Regions from separate parts of the Bradyrhizobium sp. SZCCHNRI3052 genome, predicted to be linked through region 2. Evidence: predicted binding sites of a transcription regulator. Region 2 holds the regulator's gene; each other region holds the start of a gene.
The links. The regulator LexA, encoded in region 2, represses DNA repair genes until DNA is damaged. The targets are predictions, from matches to a motif close to TGTTCNNNNTGTGTTCNG.
Positions count from the first base shown of each region.

Region 1: a site for LexA is predicted at 2,073-2,090, ahead of uvrA (excinuclease ABC subunit UvrA). Genes of this name have one in related genera too.
Region 3: a site for LexA is predicted at 1,924-1,941, ahead of QW887_RS29185 (ribonuclease T2). Genes of this name have one in related genera too.
Region 4: a site for LexA is predicted at 2,288-2,305, ahead of QW887_RS29880 (DNA recombination protein RmuC). Genes of this name have one in related genera too.

Region 1 covers NZ_JAUETW010000001.1:1,021,972-1,026,519, reverse strand. Annotated here, with positions in the region: gene uvrA (excinuclease ABC subunit UvrA) at 1-1,982, opposite strand, end outside; gene QW887_RS04690 (porin family protein) at 2,258-2,902, opposite strand; gene QW887_RS04685 (outer membrane protein) at 3,194-3,922, opposite strand; gene QW887_RS04680 (outer membrane protein) at 4,135-4,548, opposite strand, start outside.
Region 2 covers NZ_JAUETW010000007.1:342,745-347,292, reverse strand. Annotated here, with positions in the region: gene QW887_RS21130 (hypothetical protein) at 1-174, opposite strand, end outside; gene QW887_RS34945 (alpha/beta fold hydrolase) at 191-664, shown strand; gene glp (gephyrin-like molybdotransferase Glp) at 880-2,091, shown strand; gene lexA (transcriptional repressor LexA) at 2,297-2,995, shown strand; gene QW887_RS21110 (hypothetical protein) at 3,270-3,710, shown strand; gene QW887_RS21105 (ComEC/Rec2 family competence protein) at 4,105-4,548, opposite strand, start outside.
Region 3 covers NZ_JAUETW010000014.1:106,371-110,918, forward strand. Annotated here, with positions in the region: gene QW887_RS29165 (NAD(P)H-quinone oxidoreductase) at 1-232, shown strand, start outside; gene QW887_RS29170 (DUF3617 domain-containing protein) at 279-827, opposite strand; gene QW887_RS29175 (hypothetical protein) at 911-1,216, opposite strand; gene QW887_RS29180 (hypothetical protein) at 1,385-1,849, shown strand; gene QW887_RS29185 (ribonuclease T2) at 1,982-2,686, shown strand; gene QW887_RS29190 (23S rRNA (adenine(2030)-N(6))-methyltransferase RlmJ) at 2,822-3,682, shown strand; gene QW887_RS29195 (cold-shock protein) at 3,935-4,150, shown strand; gene QW887_RS29200 (porin family protein) at 4,406-4,548, opposite strand, start outside.
Region 4 covers NZ_JAUETW010000015.1:72,344-76,891, reverse strand. Annotated here, with positions in the region: gene truA (tRNA pseudouridine(38-40) synthase TruA) at 1-441, opposite strand, end outside; gene fmt (methionyl-tRNA formyltransferase) at 562-1,497, opposite strand; gene def (peptide deformylase) at 1,639-2,166, opposite strand; gene QW887_RS29880 (DNA recombination protein RmuC) at 2,336-3,571, shown strand; gene QW887_RS29875 (AmpG family muropeptide MFS transporter) at 3,689-4,548, shown strand, end outside.

The DNA of each region.
Region 1 (4,548 bases), on a different contig from region 2:
CCGGTGAGATATTTGCCGGTCAGCGACGCCGGATTGCGCATGATCTCGGCCGGAGTGCCCTCGGCGACGATGTGGCCGCCATGGGTGCCAGCGCCGGGGCCGATGTCGAGCACGTAGTCGGCCAGACGGATGGCGTCCTCGTCATGCTCGACCACGATCACGGTGTTGCCGAGGTCGCGCAGCCGTTTCAGCGTGTCGAGCAGACGGGCATTGTCGCGCTGGTGCAGGCCGATCGACGGCTCGTCGAGCACGTAGAGCACGCCGGTCAGCCCGGAGCCGATCTGAGACGCCAGGCGGATGCGCTGGCTCTCGCCGCCGGACAGGGTGCCGGAGGAGCGCGCCAGGGTCAGGTAGTTGAGGCCGACGTCGAGCAGGAAGGTGAGGCGGTCGCGGATCTCCTTCAGGATTCGCGTGGCGATCTCGGTCTGCTGCGCGTTCAGGGCCTTCGGCACCTCGGCGAACCACTCGCCGGCCGCCTTGACGGAGAGGTCGCTGATCTCGCCGATGTGCTTGCCGCCGACCTTGACGCACAGCGCCTCGGGCTTCAGGCGGTAGCCGTTACAGCCGGCGCAGGGCACGTCATTGAAGTATTTGCCGAGCTCCTCGCGCGCCCACTCGCTCTCGGTCTCGCGGAAGCGGCGCTCGATGTTGGTGATGACGCCCTCGAACGGCTTCTTGGTGTCGTAGGCGCGGACGCCGTCCTCATAGGTGAACTTGATCTCGTCGTCGCCGGAGCCGTGCAGCAGGGCGGTCTGCGTCTTCTTCGGCAGGTCCTTCCACTTGGTGTCCAGCGTGAACTTGTAGAACTTGCCGAGCGCGGTCAGCGTCTGCAGGTAGTAGGGCGACGACGACTTGGCCCAGGGGGCGATCGCACCCTTGCGCAGGGTGACGTCCTTGTCGGGAATGACGAGGTCGGCATCGACGTGCTGCTCGACCCCCAGGCCGCCGCATTCCGGGCAGGCGCCATAGGGGTTGTTGAATGAAAACAGCCGCGGCTCGATCTCGGGGATGGTGAAGCCGGAGACCGGGCAGGCGAACTTCTCCGAGAACAGGATGCGCTCGGGCCCGCTCTTGTCGTGGATCTTTGCGACCTTCTTCTTGTCGTCTTGCTTCTTCTCGTCATGGCCGGGCTTGACCCGGCCATCCATCTCCTTGGAGGAGGATGGATCACCGGGTCTCGCGCCTTCGGCGCGGCCCGGTGATGACGATGCAGGCGCGTCGGCGAACTCGATCACGGCGAGTCCCTCCGCGAGCTTCAGCGCGGTCTCGAAGCTTTCTGCGAGACGCTGGCCGATGTCGGGGCGCACGACGATGCGGTCGACAACGACGTCGATATCGTGCGGGAACTTCTTGTCGAGCGTGGGCGCCTCGGCGAGCTCATGGAAGGTGCCGTCGATCTTGACGCGCTGAAAGCCCTTCTTGAGATATTCGGCGAGCTCCTTCTTGTACTCGCCCTTGCGTCCCCGCACGACCGGCGCCAGCAGATAGAGGCGGGTGCCCTCGGGCATCGCCAGCACGCGGTCGACCATCTGCGAGACGGTCTGGCTTTCGATCGGCAGGCCGGTCGCCGGGGAGTAGGGAACGCCAACGCGCGCCCACAAGAGGCGCATGTAGTCGTAGATCTCGGTGACGGTGCCCACCGTCGAGCGCGGGTTCTTCGAGGTCGTCTTCTGCTCGATCGAGATCGCCGGCGACAGGCCGTCGATCTGGTCGACGTCCGGCTTCTGCATCATCTCGAGGAACTGACGGGCATAGGCCGACAGCGATTCGACGTAGCGGCGCTGACCCTCGGCATAGATCGTATCGAAGGCGAGCGAGGATTTGCCGGAACCGGACAGGCCGGTGAAGACGACGAGCCTGTCGCGCGGGATCTCGACGTCGATGTTTTTCAGATTGTGCTCGCGGGCGCCGCGGATGGTGATGGCCCGCAGGCTCGACTGGTTGGCTTGCGCGCGCTGCTTGGCCTTGAGCACTTCATCCATGACGATCGTCCCACGGCGCAGAGTTGCGCCATCGTTGCAGGCGCGTTCGCCGGAAGCCGGCCATCGGACGCCAGGGGGAAAAGGTATGGTCGGAACGTAGGAAGAACGGAGCTGGATTTCCAGTGCCGTCAGCGAATCATCAACAATGCGCTCAGGGAATGGCAGCGACTGGCAGGAGACTGCCGGTTCCGTACTGTTTTGTGCACGATCCCACAAAGAAAAAGCCTCCGCTCTGACAGAGCGAAGGCTGTGTGCGTTGGCCCGTAGGCAAAGACTTAGAAGTGGTAGTTGATGCCGACCTGACCGGAATGCACGTTGAGGGTGCCGGTTGCGAGCGTGCCGAGGCCGGTGAAGGTGTAGCTCTCGCCACCGAAGCTCTTGTAGAGGTACTCGCCCTTCAGCGACCAGTTCGGGGCGAACATGTACTCGACGCCAGCGCCGACGGTCCAGCCGGAGTGGATCTTGCTGTCGGCAGCGGCGAAGCCGGGGGCCGTCAGCGAGATGCGGTTGTCGGCCCAGGCGTAACCACCGGTCGCGTACAGCAGGGTCGGGCCGAAGGCGTAGCCGATGCGGCCGCGGACAGTGCCCCAGTCGCGGATCTTGGACTCGGCGTTGACACCGAGCGCGCCAACGTTTGCGTTGATGTCGGCCCAAGCGGCGTCGGCCTCGAGGCCGAACACGACAGCACCCTGCTGCCAGTTGTAGCCGACGGTGCCGCCGGCGAAGCCGCCCTTCATGGCCGCGAAGTCAGCATCCTCGTTGGCATAGCCGCCCATGGCACCGATGTAGAAACCGGTCCAGGTCAGCACCGGCGCGAGAACCGGGGCCTTGGTGTAGGTCGGGCGCGCGGCAAGATCAGCGGCGGCAGCGGGAGCGGCCAGGGCGGCCAAGGCCACGGTCGCGAGCAGGATCTTCTTCATTCCAGTCTCCAGTTTTTTATTCCTCGAAGTCCGCATCGCACCGATAAGCTTACGCACGAAACAGACTCACCCGTTCAAGTTGACGAGGTTCCTATAGCCCGGTTCCGTACGGATTACCGTCACCCTGAAGACACACTCGCGGCCAAACCGCGTTTCTACGGGGGAGTTCCAGATTGTTCATGTAACTCAAATGCTTGGTTCCAAGTGTTGCAGGGCGGCAAAGGCGGCTTCTGAGCAACAAAAAGGCCGGCTTGCGCCGGCCTTTGGAACTTTCGGTTGTCGAACGATCAATCAGTATTTGGCGACGACCGGACCGCCGAAGCGGTAGTTCAGGCGCGCCGTGAACAGGTCGACGTCCTGCTTGATGGTGTCGGTCTGGGTGAACACCGCACCGCGGAACGGGACGTTCGTGTTGCCCATGAACAGGTGGTCGTACTCGAAGCCCACCGACCAGCCCGGCGAGAAGGCGTATTCGACGCCAGCGCCGACGGACGCGCCCCACTTGTGCACGGTCGTGGTAGCCAGCACGGTGTTGATCACGCCGGAAAAGATCTCGTACTTGGTGTCGGTGACGGCCGCGCCGCCCTTGGCGTAGAGCAGGACATTGTCGAAGGAATAGCCGATCTGGCCGGTGAACAGGCCGAAGGCGCTGAGCTTGGTGCGGTTGCGATCGGGCGCGAACACCGGGCTGACGTTGTTGCCGGTGAGGTCGGCCCAGTTGCCCTGCGCCTCGAGGCCGAACACGACCGAGCCCATCTGCCAGCGATAGCCGAACTGACCGCCGATCGTGCCGCCGGTGGCGTTATGGCAGCCCTCGGCTGGGCCATTCACGAGCGTCCAGCAATTGCGGCTCGTTCCGTAGCCGCCGTTGATGCCAAGGTAGAAGCCGCTCCAGTCGTTGATGGCAACCATCATCGGCGGCGCCTTGGTGTACGGGCGGGCCGCCATGTCGGCCGCCGACGCGGATGTGGCGGATGCGATGCCGACGAGCGCCGTCGTGATCACAAGCAACTTCTTCATCAAATTCTCCCCCGGGAGGTTGGAATGACAAGCGATGGGCAAGTCATACACAGGGCATCCCGGAGAGGCTGTAACGCGCCCGCCACAGAAATGAAAAAGCGTTATAAATCATATATTTAGCACGAAAAAGCCGCGACGCTGCCGGGCTGTTGACACGAAAAAGGCCGGCGCGACGGCCGGCCTTTCCGAATGCGTGCGAGCGGTGACTTTCTTCAGTAGCGGGTGCCCATCGGCGCTCCGAAACGATAGTTCACCCGGACGGTCGCCATGTCGATGTCCTGCTTGATGGTGTCGACGCGCGACAGCACGGTTGCGGTGGCCGGGAAGGTGATGTCGCGCGAGCCCATGAACAGGTGATCGTACTCGACGGCGACCGACCAGTTCGGTGCGAAGCCGAACTCGACGCCGGTGCCGACGGTGCCGCCCCAGCGGGTCTCACTGGCGGAATCCAGCAGCGTGCCGACCGGGAAGGGCGCGGCCGCATTCGCCGTGCCGGTGTATTTGTTGTGGGTGACGGCGGCACCGCCCTTCACGTACCAGAGCACGTTGCCCCAGGCGTAGCCGACCTGGCCGGTGAACAGGCCGATCGCATCGGTCTTGGTGGTGTTGGTGATGCCCGCGGCCAG
Region 2 (4,548 bases):
CATCAGGACCATGTGCGTGCCCTGCCCGATCTCGACCAGGCGCTTGTACGGCGCGCTCCCGAGGCGAACGAACAGGTCGTGCGCCATCCCGAAGCGGACATCCACGTCCCATTCCGCCGCGAGCACGAGAACCGGGCAGTCGATCGTGCTGGGATCGTAGATCGGCTGGTCCACGGTCCAATGCTCGTCCATGTGGCGCGCGCAGATCGAGGGCGTCGCGGCAACGCATATGACGATCGCCTATGACCGGCGCGGATTTGGTGAGACGGTCGCCTATGAGGAAGCTCATTCTCCGGTCGAGGACCTGCTCGCCGTCGTCGACGCGCTCGCGCCGGGGCGGCCGGCGGCGCTGATTGCCTGCTCGCAAGGAGGCCGCACAGGATTGGGATCGGGTCAGCGCTATCAAGGCGCATCTGTGGGTCGACGGTCCCTTGCAGCGCGAGGGACGCATCTCCGGCGAGCCACGCGAGACGTTCCTGAAGAAGAACGCCGCCGCACTCCGCGCGCCGCCAACCGGCGCGACTCTCGATATGGCACCAGCCTTCCCGCGCCTCGCGGAGATCGTCGCGCCATCGCTCGTCATCTGGGGGGACTTGGACTTTCCTCACATCCAGCAGCGAAGCAGGCTGCTCGCCGCAACAATGCCGAACGGGTCAGGACATGAGCTGGCCGGAACGGCGCACCTGCCGAGCCTGGAACGTCCGCAGGAGGTCACGCGGTTGATTGCAGACTTTCTCGCGCGATCGTGAGGCAGCGGCCGGAAACGGCCCACCGCAGACGGTCAGAACGCGGGGAGCGGCCTAGGCCCTTGGCCGCGCCGTGCGCGTTCGGTTAGAAGGCGATTCATTCGATCTGCCGTCCCCGTCCGAAGGAACTCTCATGGCCCTGATGCCGGTCTCCGATGCGTTGTCCGCGGTGCTCGCCGGCGCCGAGCCGCTGGCCGAGGAGCAGGTCGGGCTGGACGAGGCGTTTCACCGCATCCTGGCGCGGGACCTCGCGGCGCTGCGGACGCAGCCGCCCGAGGCGATGTCGGCGATGGACGGCTATGCCGTGCGCGCGGTGGACGCCGCCCAGGCCAAGGCGCGGCTGAAGGTCATCGGCGAGGTCGCGGCAGGGCGGCCGTTCGATCGCGTGGTTGGACCCGGCGAGGCGGCACGGATCTTCACCGGTGGCGTTGTTCCGGAGGGCGCGGACGCGGTGGTGATCCAGGAGGACACGATCGCCGAAGACGGCCACGTCGTGATCACCGAGGCCGCGATCAAGGGCCGGCATATCCGGCCGGCGGGCGTCGACTTTCACCAGGGCATGGTGCTGCTGAAGTCCGGGCGCCGGCTCAGCGACCGCGACCTGTCGCTGGCGGCCAGCATGAATCATCCGGCGCTGCCGGTGCGGCGCCGGCCGAAGGTGGCGCTGCTCGCCACCGGCGACGAGCTGGTGATGCCGGGCTCGACGCCCGGCCCGGGCCAGATCGTCTATTCCAACGGCTACGCCTTGCGGGCGCTGGTGCGCAACGAGGGCGGGACACCGATCGATCTGGGCATCGCCGCGGATACGATGCAGGCGACTATCGCCGGCATCCGCCGGGCCCGCGAGGCCAAGGCCGACATCCTGATCACGACCGGCGGCGCCTCGGTCGGCGATCACGACCTGGTCAAGCAGGCGCTCGAAGCCGAGGGCGTCGAGATGGCGTTCTGGAAGATCGCGATGCGGCCGGGCAAGCCGATGATGCACGGACGGCTCGGCGACATCAGGGTGATCGGACTGCCCGGCAATCCGGTGTCGTCCTATGTCTGCGCCATCCTGTTCCTGGTGCCGCTGATTCGGCGGCTGCTCGGCCGCGACGAGGCCGTGATGCCGCGCGAGACCGCCCTGCTCGGCCGCGAGCTCGGGCCGAACGATTCGCGCGAGGACTATCTGCGGGCGCGGCTCGAAGAGCGCGCCGACGGCACGCTGGTCGCCACCCCGGTGAGCCAGCAGGATTCGTCGCTGCTCGGCAATCTCGCGCTCTCGCAGGCGGTGGTGATCCGGCCGGCGTTTGCGCCGAAGGCGCCTGCGGGCAGCCCGTGCGAGATCCTGCGCCTGCCGAACTGAGCCGCTTCCCCGGTAAAGCCCGGTCTGTTCATCATATTTTTAGGATTGCGGAACACACATCGAACATATAGTGTCCGTTCATGATTTGTTTTTAGTATGTTGCGGGCGACGCGATGACGGTCCGACTCCAGGGCGCTCTCAGCCGGTTTGTGCGCGAGGCGCAGCTCCTGGACTCGGACGACAACAAACCGGGGACCAGGTCGAGATGCTGACGCGCAAACAGTACGAACTTCTGCGGTTCATCAACGAGCGGCTCAAGGAAGCCGGCGTGCCGCCGTCCTTCGACGAGATGAAGGATGCGCTCGATCTGCGCTCGAAGTCCGGCATTCATCGCTTGATCACGGCGCTCGAGGAGCGCGGCTTCATCCGCCGGCTGCCCAACCGCGCCCGCGCGATCGAGGTGATCAAGCTGCCCGAGCTGTCACAGGCCGCCAACAACCGCCGCGGCTTCACCCCATCGGTGATCGAGGGCAATCTCGGCAAGGTGCGCACCAGCACTCCCGCGCTGGACGATGGCGAGCGCCCCGTCGCAGTGCCGGTGATGGGCCGCATCGCCGCCGGTACTCCGATCGAGGCGCTGCAGACGCGCAGCCACACCATCAGCGTGCCTGCCGACATGCTCGGCAACGGCGATCACTATGCGCTTGAGGTGCGCGGCGACTCCATGGTCGATGCCGGCATCCTCGACGGCGACATGGCGCTGATCCAACGCAACGAGACCGCCGACACCGGCGACATCGTGGTGGCGCTGATCGACGATGAGGAAGCGACGTTGAAGCGCTTCCGCCGCCGCGGCGCATCGATCGCGCTGGAGCCGGCCAACACCGCCTACGAGGTACGCATCCTGCCGCCGAACCGGGTGAAGATCCAAGGCAAGCTGGTCGGGCTGTACCGCAAGTACTGATCGCGAATGGGATCGGTCGATGGGCGGCGGGCGCACGCGCTTTCGCCGCCGATCGGAGGCTGCCCAGCAAAATACGTCACGCGCGAATGCACCTCATGATGTGCAGCGCGGCATGCTCAAACGCTTGTGATCGGCCGCGGGCACACGCGATGCAGATCAGCGCAGAATTGCCGCGAAGCGCGCGCTAACATCACCATCGATGTCCACTCTGATAGAGGCCTGCGCCTGTCCGGGGGGAGCGTGGGTCGGCTATCTCTCAACGAGGAGCGATCCGATGTGTGACTACAGCCTCCATGCGGTTGCGTCCCGTCCCGCCAAGGTCGGCGAGACGTTGATCTCGATGACCTTCCGTGGCACCGCCACCCGCGGCTTCGCGCTGGAGAGCGAGCCGACCGTCGCAGTCTGCATGCTGCCCGGCACCGAGTTGGCCTTCGCCGAGGACGTCCGCTACGACAGCCGCTGGCTCTGGACCCGGACGATCCGCGAGCGCGTCGCAAAGTTCAACAGCATCGAGACTCACATTCCCGATCGCCATCACGACGCGATCGAATTCGCCGATGGCCGCCACGTGCTGGTGACCCAGCTCTGCGAGGGTCAGCGCGTCACCGTGCTGCAATTGCCGGTCAGCAAGCAGCCGGCGGAGCGACGCCCGGACATCGCCGAGGACGTGCCGACTTCGCAGGCCACACCGATTCGCCGCATCAGCATCACCTGAGGGGTCTCCGCATCGGCATTTCTCTCGGTCGTGAGCGAGCTTTCGACCGTGGGAGATTTGGGTTCTGCAAGCGCAAAGTCCTCTCGGGCGAACCTCACGCCCCGGCATCGCATCGGATAGGAACGACATCCCTCGGCCGGAATTGATGTGCCGGGGGAGCCTGCCGCCGTGGTCAACAAGATCGATTGGAACAAGGCCGCCGGGATCACCGAGCCCGGCTGCGATATGCTTGTGTTCGGATGGCTGACAGTCACGGCTGACGACATCGCCATCTGGCAACGCTATCCGCGCGCTGCGTTCACGCTGGCCGAAAGCCCCTCGCTGTTTGATGGACTTGGCAACATGGACCTGGCGACACCGAGTATCATCTCGGCACGCTCGAGCTGCCCGGCACTCAGTCTTCCTCGCCCTGCTCCGTCTCCGGCGGCGTCGCATCCTGAGGCCGCGCGGCCGGCGCGCGCGGCGTCAGCGTCGTGTCGAACTCGCCGGCCTCGGCGGGCGCCGGCCACCATGGGCGGTCGGTGCCGCCGGCGCGCGCCGGCGTGACGGCGAAGCTCCTGCCCCGCTGCACCAGCATCAAGGCGCCCTGCTGCCGCAGCCGCTCGCGATCGATGACGGCCGCCGCGCAGGATGACGGCGCGGCGCGCGCGGTGACGATGAGCGCGGCACGGGCGCAATCATCCGCGAGCGCCTCGGCGCGCAGGGTCAGGGCGGCGAATCGGCCGTCGGCCATTGCGACCACGCAGCCCGCCTCGTCGCAGGAGACACCATCGGCGAGCGATGAATCCGCCGGCAGCCGGGCATCGGCGTCGGCCGCGAGCCACTCCTTGGTGGCGAA
Region 3 (4,548 bases), on a different contig from region 2:
CAGCCTGATGGCGCGCCGGGCCAGCATCACCGGCGCGTTCCTGCGGTCGACGTCGCTCGATCTCAAGCGGCGGATCGCAGCCGACCTGCGGCAACGCATCTCGCCCCTGCTCGGAACGGCCATTCGGCCGCACATCGACAGCACCTATCGCCTGTCCGACGCAGCCGATGCGCACGCCCGCATGGAGACGAGCCGGCACATCGGAAAGATCGTGCTTCGCGTCCGCGGATGAACGCCAACCCACGTCTCTGCACCCGCCACACGCAACGAGCGCCCGCCTACTGCTTCACGCCCGGGATCAGGGCCTTCAGCTTGGCCATGTCCTTGACGTTCATCTTCATGCCGCCGGGCATCACGATGTCGCCGGGCTTCTGGTCGGGCTTGCAGGCGCCGAGCCATCTGGCCTCGATCGTCATCGCGGTGTCCTTCACCCCGGTGCCGGCGGCGCCGCCCGTGACGCGCGACATCGTCTTCACCGTATAGGCCGAGTTGAAGTCGCCGGTGATGTCGGCATGCGACGTCGTATTGATGCCGCCGAAATTGCAGACCGAATCGGAGACGTAGCCGGTCGCGGTCTTCTGGATGTCCTGCTTGGAGCAGACCTGCTGCGCCATCGGCGAGGCGAAGTTGTTCATCTCCTTGTCGGTGGCCGCGTCGGTGCAGTGCTGCATCGTCGCCTCCGGCAGCTGACCGCCGGATCTGATCATCTTCAGCTCCCACAGGCCGGCCTTGCGCACCGGCAGGTCGACGGCCCGTGCCTCATGGCTCGCGGTCACGCCCAGGAGGCAGCAGGCCAACAGCCCAATTGCGATGCGTGTGCAGGTCATATGCCCCGTTCCGGCTCGTTGATCGATGCCGGAGCGAATGCCGCAGAAAAATGGCAATTGGGAGAACGGCAGTTGATGGAAGGTCAGTACAGCGTCCGCAGCGGCCGCTGCGCCGAGCCATAGGGTACCCAGCGGCAGGCGAACGAAACGTAGCCACCGTAGCGCGCATCGACGGCGCGGAACTTCGCGACCTTGCCGTAGGAGGCGCAATGATCGACCGCGAGCTGGCGCGCATCCGTGGTCTGGGCCAGCTGGAAGGCGATGATGCCGCCGGTGTCGTTGCCCTTGAAGGGCGGCACCACGTCGGCCTGGGCGGATGCCGCAACCAGCACCATCCCAGCGGCCACGAGGCCTGCAGTCTTCACGAATCCGGCCATCAGCGTCCGCATTGCATTCTCCTCGATCTGGCCCGCCATTCTAAAGGTCCTGTCCGGTCAAGAAAAGAACACCGGCCTCGCGTTAACAGGACTAATCGTGGAGTGTTGCCGCGTTGCACTTGACCTCCTGTGGCCGCCGCGGCACGGTCCACGCTCCCGGATCAGCCTTGCGGACGGCCCATGCGCGACTTCAGCTCACCTTTCAAGATGTTCGGCGCCGCCTGTGGCGCGCTGCTTGCCGCCATCGTCGCCACCGCCCCGGCTCAGGCCGCCAACCCGCTTGAGATGAACTTCTGGCTGTCCGGTCCGAAATATGAAGGCCGGGTCGCGCCTTGCGAGGCGGCCATTCCGACCATCGTCTCGCGATTCCAGGACAAGGAGAGCACCTTCTGGAATTCCTCGCTGACGATCACCGGCGTCGCCAATGTCCATGAGATCGCCTTCCGGCCCTGGCAGTCCGACAACATTCCGCGTCGCTTCTGCACCGGCAGCGTGATGATCAGCGACGGCAAGGCGCGCACCGTCAACTTCTCGATCATCGAGGATGGCGGCTTCGCCGGCTATGACCAGGGCGTCGAGTTCTGCGTCGTCGGCCTCGATCGCAACTGGGCCTTCAATCCGGCCTGCCGCGCCGCCAAGCCCTGATTTGCCTTTCCCGGCGTATCGGCCGCTCGCGCGGGCGGCCGGCTGACGAATGGCTGCCTCGGGGCAGCCATTTTTGTTCTTGAAATGTTCCAGCGCGCTGGTAGGCTCCTGGCATTGTCCGGGGAGTACGCCATGTTCGATTGCCTGTGCCGACCTGCCGTCCTGTTGTCCAGAACGATCGCCTGCTTTGCCCTCTTGCTCGGTGTGCTCACGGCTGGCGCCGCCGAGGCGCAGGACCGCCGCCAGAATGCGCCGGGCGCGTTCGACTTCTACGTTCTCTCGTTGTCGTGGTCGCCCTCGTACTGCGCCGAAGCCGAGGAGCGCGGCGGTCGCGGCAGCCGGTCCCAGCAATGCAGCGGCCGACCGTACTCGTTCGTCGTGCACGGGCTGTGGCCGCAATACGAGAACGGCTACCCCGAATATTGCGAGCAGCCGGCGCCGCGCCTGCCCCGCAACATCATGACCTCGATGCTCGACCTGATGCCGGCGCCGGGCCTGATCTACAACGAGTGGGACAAGCACGGCACCTGCGCCGGCGTGTCGGCGAAGGCCTATTTCGAAGCCATCCGCAAGGCCCGCGCCGCCATCAAGATCCCCCCGGAATTCCTCGATCTCGCGGAGGCCAAGACGGTGGCGCCGGCGGCGATCGAGGAGGCCTTCATCAAGGCCAACCCCAAGCTCACGACATCGGGCATTGCCGTCACCTGCAATCGCACCAGGCTGAGCGAGGTCCGGATCTGTCTGTCGAAGGATCTGGAGTTTCGCAACTGCGACGAGATCGACCGGCAGGCCTGCCGGCGCGACGAGGTCAACATGCCGCCGGTCCGCGGCGGCTAGCGGCTGCGAATCGGGGCGACGCAGCGCGTCGGCCTGCGGCGCCTCCTGCGGCGGCGCTCATCCGCGGCTCTCCGGAGGGCATCCGGCGCATCGACGGGGTACCCTTTTGACGCGGAACGGCGTAACCCGGATGGCATGAACTACCGACACGCCTTCCACGCCGGCGGCTTCGCCGACGTCATCAAGCACATCGTGCTGACGCGCATCCTGGTCTACCTCCAGGAGAAGCCCGCCGCGTTCCGGGTGATCGACACCCATGCCGGCGCCGGCCTGTATGACCTCACCGGCGACGAGGCGACGCGCAGCGGCGAGTACCTCACCGGCATCGCCCGCGTGCTGCAGGCGCGGCTGTCGGATCAGGCCTATGCGCTGGTCCAGCCCTATCTGGATATCGTCCGATCGTTCAATCCCAAGGCCGAACTGGTCGCCTATCCCGGCTCGCCGCTGATCGCGCGCGCGCTGCTGCGGCCGCAGGACCGCATGACCCTGTGCGAGCTCGCGCCGATCCCCCGCAAGCAGTTGATCGATCAGTTGCGCCGCGACACCCAGGCCCGTGTCGTCGATCTCGACGGCTGGGTCGCCCTGCCCGCCTTCGTGCCGCCAAACGAGCGCCGGGGCGTGGTGCTGATCGATCCGGCGTTCGAGGCGAAGGATGAGTTCGAGCGGCTCGCCGATCGCTTCGCCGCGGCCTTCGCGAAGTGGACCACCGGTATCTACGTGCTGTGGTATCCCGCCAAGAGCCGGCGTGCGACGGAAGAGCTGAGCGATCGTGTCGCGGCGCTCGCAGCCGCGGCCAAGCCGCCGGGCAAGGTGCTGCGGATCGAGTTCAGTGTTGCGCCGCAGATCGAAGGCGAGGCGCTCACCTCGACCGGGCTGCTGATCGTCAACCCGCCCTGGACATTACATGACGAGCTGAAGCTCATCCTGCAGGAACTGCAGAAGCCCCTCGGCCAAGGCGGCGCGGCGCGCTTCCGACTCGAATTCCCCAAAGCTTGAAACGGCGACTGGTCGAAAAGCCGTAGTCAATCGGCGCGGAACCGTATTATTGTGTCCGATTGTAAGACTGGCTTTACGTTCCGCTTCCGCGAATGGTTGCGGCGGGGTGATCAAGGCCTAACAAGATCCGGCGATCCGGCGCGGCGAGCGCTGGGCGTTAAGGTGGCCAACGCTTTCCGATCAAAGTGATGTCCGGTCGGACGCTGCGCAGGGCGCGCAGTGGAGGAAGCATTGCGGGGGAGGAGTTTCCCGATGGCCATGACTGGGACGGTCAAGTTCTTCAACGGCGAACGCGGCTACGGCTTCATCAAGCCGGACGACGGTGGACGCGACGTGTTCGTGCACATCACGGCGGTGGAGCGCGCGGGCCTGAAGGACCTGACCGAAGGACAGCGGATCAGCTTCGAGGTCGAGCCGGACAAGAAGGGCAAGGGCCCGAAAGCGGTGAACCTGGTGCTGTCGTCTTAGGGCGAGCCCGCCTGGCGGTGGTTCACGCGCCGGCATGATTGCAGCCGGGCGCGCCTCGACGCCACCTCTTCGCTGGTTTGGAAGCTGTCGGCAGCGCCTGCTCGCGTGCACAGCATTGCCGGCTCGTACGTGCAGGCCGCGCGCAATGATGCACGTCTCCAGATTGCACAGAGCGCTCCGACAAAAAAATCCCGGCCACGCGAGCGGCCGGGAGGTTGTCGTTGGACGTTTCTTCTTCCTATTTCCTCGTTGCCATCAGAAGTGGAAGTTGATGCCTGCGCGCACAATTCCAAACCGATAGTCGTTCTTCGCCCCCGTGATCACGAAATTGCTGCTGTCGAGATCGACGTAGAGATACTCGATCTTGGCGGTCCAGTTCTGTGCCAGGCCGAACTCGG
Region 4 (4,548 bases), on a different contig from region 2:
CCGCTGCGCGGCTGCATGCATTGCATCGGAATCGAGCCGCTGCGGCACCCGCCAGACGCGGCCGACCTCCAGCGCGAGGTTGGAGCGGCGATTGACGATCCGGTAACGGTAGTGCCGCCTGCGCGCGGAGAACCGCGCTTCGAAGGTGTCGGGCACGATCTCGGCGGCGAGCACCGCGACCGGGTTCGGCCGCAGATGCGCGTTGAGCGCGTCGCGCAGCTTGTCCGGGCGGAACTCCTTGGCGATGTCGCAATGCGCAACCTGGCCGGTAGCGTGGACGCCGGCGTCGGTGCGGCCCGAGCCGTGCACACGCGTGGGCACGCCGCAGGTCGCCTGCACCGCCGCTTCGAGCGCGCCCTGCACCGACGGCAAGGTCTCCTGCAGCTGCCAGCCGCAGAACGGCGCGCCGTCATATTCGATGGTGAGCTTGTAGCGGGGCATTCGGTCTATTGCTGCCGTCATCGCCCGCACAGGCGGACGATCCAGTATTCGCCGACGTCTCGGCGCGACAATGCACGTCTCGGCGTACTGGATACCCCGCTTTCGCGGGGTATGACAGCGTTACGAAAAACGAGCACCGCGATTCAATGGGGTGCCGCGCAGGAAATCCGCGGCCTTCATCGGGCCCTTGCCGGCGCGCTGCAGCTCGGTGATGCGGATCGCGCCGTCGGCGCAGGCGATGGTGAGCTGCTCGTCGAGCACGGCGCCCGGCTCGCCCGCGCCGCTGGCGAGCGCGCAGCGCAGGAACTTCAAACGCACCGCCTCGCCATCGAGCGTGACCTCGCTCCAGGCGCCGGGGAACGGCGACAGGCCGTGGATGTGCCGCAGCACCGCATGCGCCGGCTTCGTCCAATCGATCCGCGCCTCCGCCTTCTCGATCTTGGCAGCGTAGGTGACGCCCCCCTCGGCCTGCTTCGTCAACGTCAGCCCGCCGCGCTCCAGCGCCGCCATCGCGCGCACCATCAGGTCGGCACCGATCCGCGAGAGGCGATCGTGCAGATCGGACGCCGTCATCGCGTCAGTGATGGGCAGACGCTCGGCCATCGCAACGTCGCCGGTGTCGAGACCGACATCCATCTTCATGACCATCACGCCGCTTTCAGCGTCCCCTGCCATGATGGCACGGTTGATCGGCGCGGCGCCGCGCCAGCGTGGCAGCAACGAGGCGTGGAGGTTGTAGCAGCCGAGTTTCGGTGCATCGAGAATCGCCTGCGGCAGGATCATGCCATAGGCGACAACAACGGCGGCATCGGCCTCATGGGCGCGGAACCCAGCCAGCGCGTCCTCGGTCTTCAGCGTCTTCGGCGTGAGCACGGGAATGCCGAGCCGGCGCGCCTCGGTCTCGATCGGCGTCGGCACCAGCGCCAGGCCGCGGCGGCCGCCGGGTTTGGGCGCGCGCGTATAGACCGCCGCGATCTCGTGGCCGTGGCCGGCGAGTTCGAGCAGGGTCGGCACGGCGAAATCCGGCGTGCCCATGAAGATCAGGCGAAGCGGCATCTGGTGGAAGATCCTGCATTGCCGAATCCTCCGCGTCATGGCCGGGCTTGTCCCGGTCATCCACGTCGAGCTGCCTGTAACGCGCGGCGCGACGTGGATGCCCGGGTCAAGCCCGGGCATGACGGAGGAGAGAGTTGATCGTTACTCGCTGGCGCGCTTGGCGGCCTTGGCGAACTTCTTCATCACGCGGTCGCGCTTGAGCTTCGACAGATAGTCGATGAACAGCACGCCGTTGAGATGGTCGATCTCGTGCTGGATGCAGGTGGCGTAGAGCCCCTCGGCATCCTCCTCGCGAACCAGCCCGTCGAGATCGGTGAAGCGCACGCGCACCCGCGCCGGCCGCTCGACCTCCTCGTAATATTCGGGGATCGACAGGCAGCCTTCCTCGTAGACCGACAGCTCGTCCGACTTGGCAACGATCTCCGGATTGATGAAGACGCGCGGCTCGCGCTTGCCTTCGCCGTTCGCGTCGGGCTTGGCCAGATCCATGGTGATGACGCGCAGCGGCTGCGCGACCTGAATCGCTGCGAGCCCGATGCCCGGCGCGTCGTACATGGTCTGAAACATGTCGTCGACCAGCTGCCGGATCTCCGGCGTGACCTTCTCGACCGGCTTGGACACCAGCCGCAACTGCCGGTCCGGCAGGATGATGATTTCTCTTAGGGACATGGCGCGCGATTTAAGCCGCGGAACCGGCGCGGTCAATGTGAGGGTGCGCGGTTAAGACTTCGCTAACCATGAATTTCAACGCCTCGTTAACCATGATTCTTAACCTGGCCTTAACCATAAATGTTCTCTCTTCGTTCGCGAGCTTGTGCGAATCGGATAGACGGGCGTGATGACCGCCGCCAGCCAGTCCCTCAATCCTGTCGTCATCATGATCGGCGACCTTCCGGTCCGCGCCAGCGATGCGCTGATCGGATTTGGCGTGCTGGTGGTGCTGCTGCTCGTGATGATCGTGGCGGCCGTGGTGCGTTCCGGCCGGCGCGGCGCCGAGCTCGCGGCCCAGCAGGCGATGCGCAGCGATGAGATCGAACATCGGTTCAGCGAGATGATCCGCGTCCAGAGCGAGGCCTCCGGCCGGGTCGACGCGATGGCGCAGCTGCTCGCCGGCCGGCAGGTTGATCTTGCCCGCAGCGTCAACGAGCGGCTCGATGCGGTGACTCATCGCGTCGGACAGTCGATGGAGCAGAGTACGCGCCACACCATGGATAGTCTGCGCGTGCTGCACGAGCGGCTCGGCATCATCGACAATGCCCACCGTGATCTCAGCGAGCTGACGACCCAGGTCACGACCCTGCGCGACGTCCTCGCCAACAAGCAGTCGCGCGGCGCGTTCGGCCAGGCGCGGATGGAGGCGATCGTGCAGGACGGACTGCCGAAGGGCAGCTACGCGTTCCAGTACACGCTCGCCAGCGGCAAGCGGCCGGACTGCGTCGTGTTCCTGCCCGACGCGCGACCGCTGTGCATCGACGCCAAGTTTCCGTTGGAAGCCGTGACCGCGCTGCATGATGCGGAGACGGACGAGGAGAAGCGCACCGCCGCACAGCGCCTGCGTACCGACGTGCTGCGTCACGTCAACGACATCGCGGAGAAATATCTGGTGGTCGGCGAGACGCAGGACACCGCGCTGATGTTCGTGCCGTCGGAATCGGTCTATGCCGAGATCCATGATGGCTTCGACGACGTCATCCAGAAAGCGTATCGCGCGCGCGTCGTGCTGGTGTCGCCGTCGCTGCTGATGCTCGCGATCCAGGTCATGCAGCAGATCATGAAGGACGCACGCATCCGCGACGCCGCCGACCAGATCCGCAACGAGGTGATCCATCTCGGGGACGATCTCGGCCGCCTGCGCGAGCGCGTGCTCAAGCTGCAGAAGCATTTCGGCGATGTCGGCGAGGACATCCGCCAGATCCTCATCTCGGCCGACAAGATCGAGAAGCGCGCCGCGCGGATCGAGGAGCTCGACTTCAGCAAACAGGACACGCCGGTGGAGTCGCCACGCATCGCGCCAGCTACGGGCACCGCGCCGGATTTGTTTCCGCTGGCGGGACGCGTGCAGGCGGGGGAGTGATTGGGTAGCTCGCCCTTGTCGCAGCTTGAATTTTGCCAAGACTGTCATCGCCCGGCTCGCGGACGATGACAGCTGAGATGGAGAGCGTTTCTTGCGCAAATCTGCTACCACCCATCCATGACCGTACCTGAGGCTTCTTCCGACATCACCGCGACCGGCGCAAAGCCCGAGGCTGCGCCAAAAGCCCCCACCTGGCGCGAGAGCATGGCCGTCTATCTGCAGCCGCGCGTGCTCGTGGTGCTGTTCCTCGGATTTTCGTCGGGGCTGCCGCTGGCCCTGTCCGGCTCGACCTTGCAGATCTGGATGCGCGAACTCGGCGTCGACCTCGGGACCATCGGGCTATTCGCGCTCGTCGGCACGCCCTACACGCTGAAATTCCTCTGGGCGCCGCTTGTCGACGCGCTGCACGTGCCGCTGCTGACGCGCGCCTTCGGGCGGCGGCGCGGCTGGCTGGTGTTCGCGCAACTGCTGCTGATCGCCGCCATCCTGCTGCTGGCGTTGACCGACCCGGCGCACGCGCCGTTCATGGTGGCGCTGGCCGCGCTGCTGGTCGCCGCGATGTCGGCGACCCAGGACATCGTGGTCGATGCCTTCCGCGTCGAGAGCCTGCCGGAGAGTGAGCAGGCCGCGGGCATGGCGGCGTATGTCGCCGCCTACCGCATCGGCATGCTGGTCTCGACCGCCGGCGCACTGGTGGTGGTCAGTGCATTCGAGACCTCGGGGCTGACGCGTCCGTCGTCCTGGATGTGGGGCTATGTTGCGATGGCCGGACTGGTGCTGATCGGCACGATCACGGCCCTCGCGGCGACCGAGCCGGCCCAGTCGCAGCAGGCGGAGGCCGCGATGGGTGCGGACACTGCGCTCACCCGCGTGATGCATGCGGCTGCCGGAGCCTTCGTCGAGTTCCTCGGCCGACGTGATGCGCTCACGGCGCTCGCCTTCGTCGTGCTGTTCAAGTTCACTGACGCCTTCTCCGG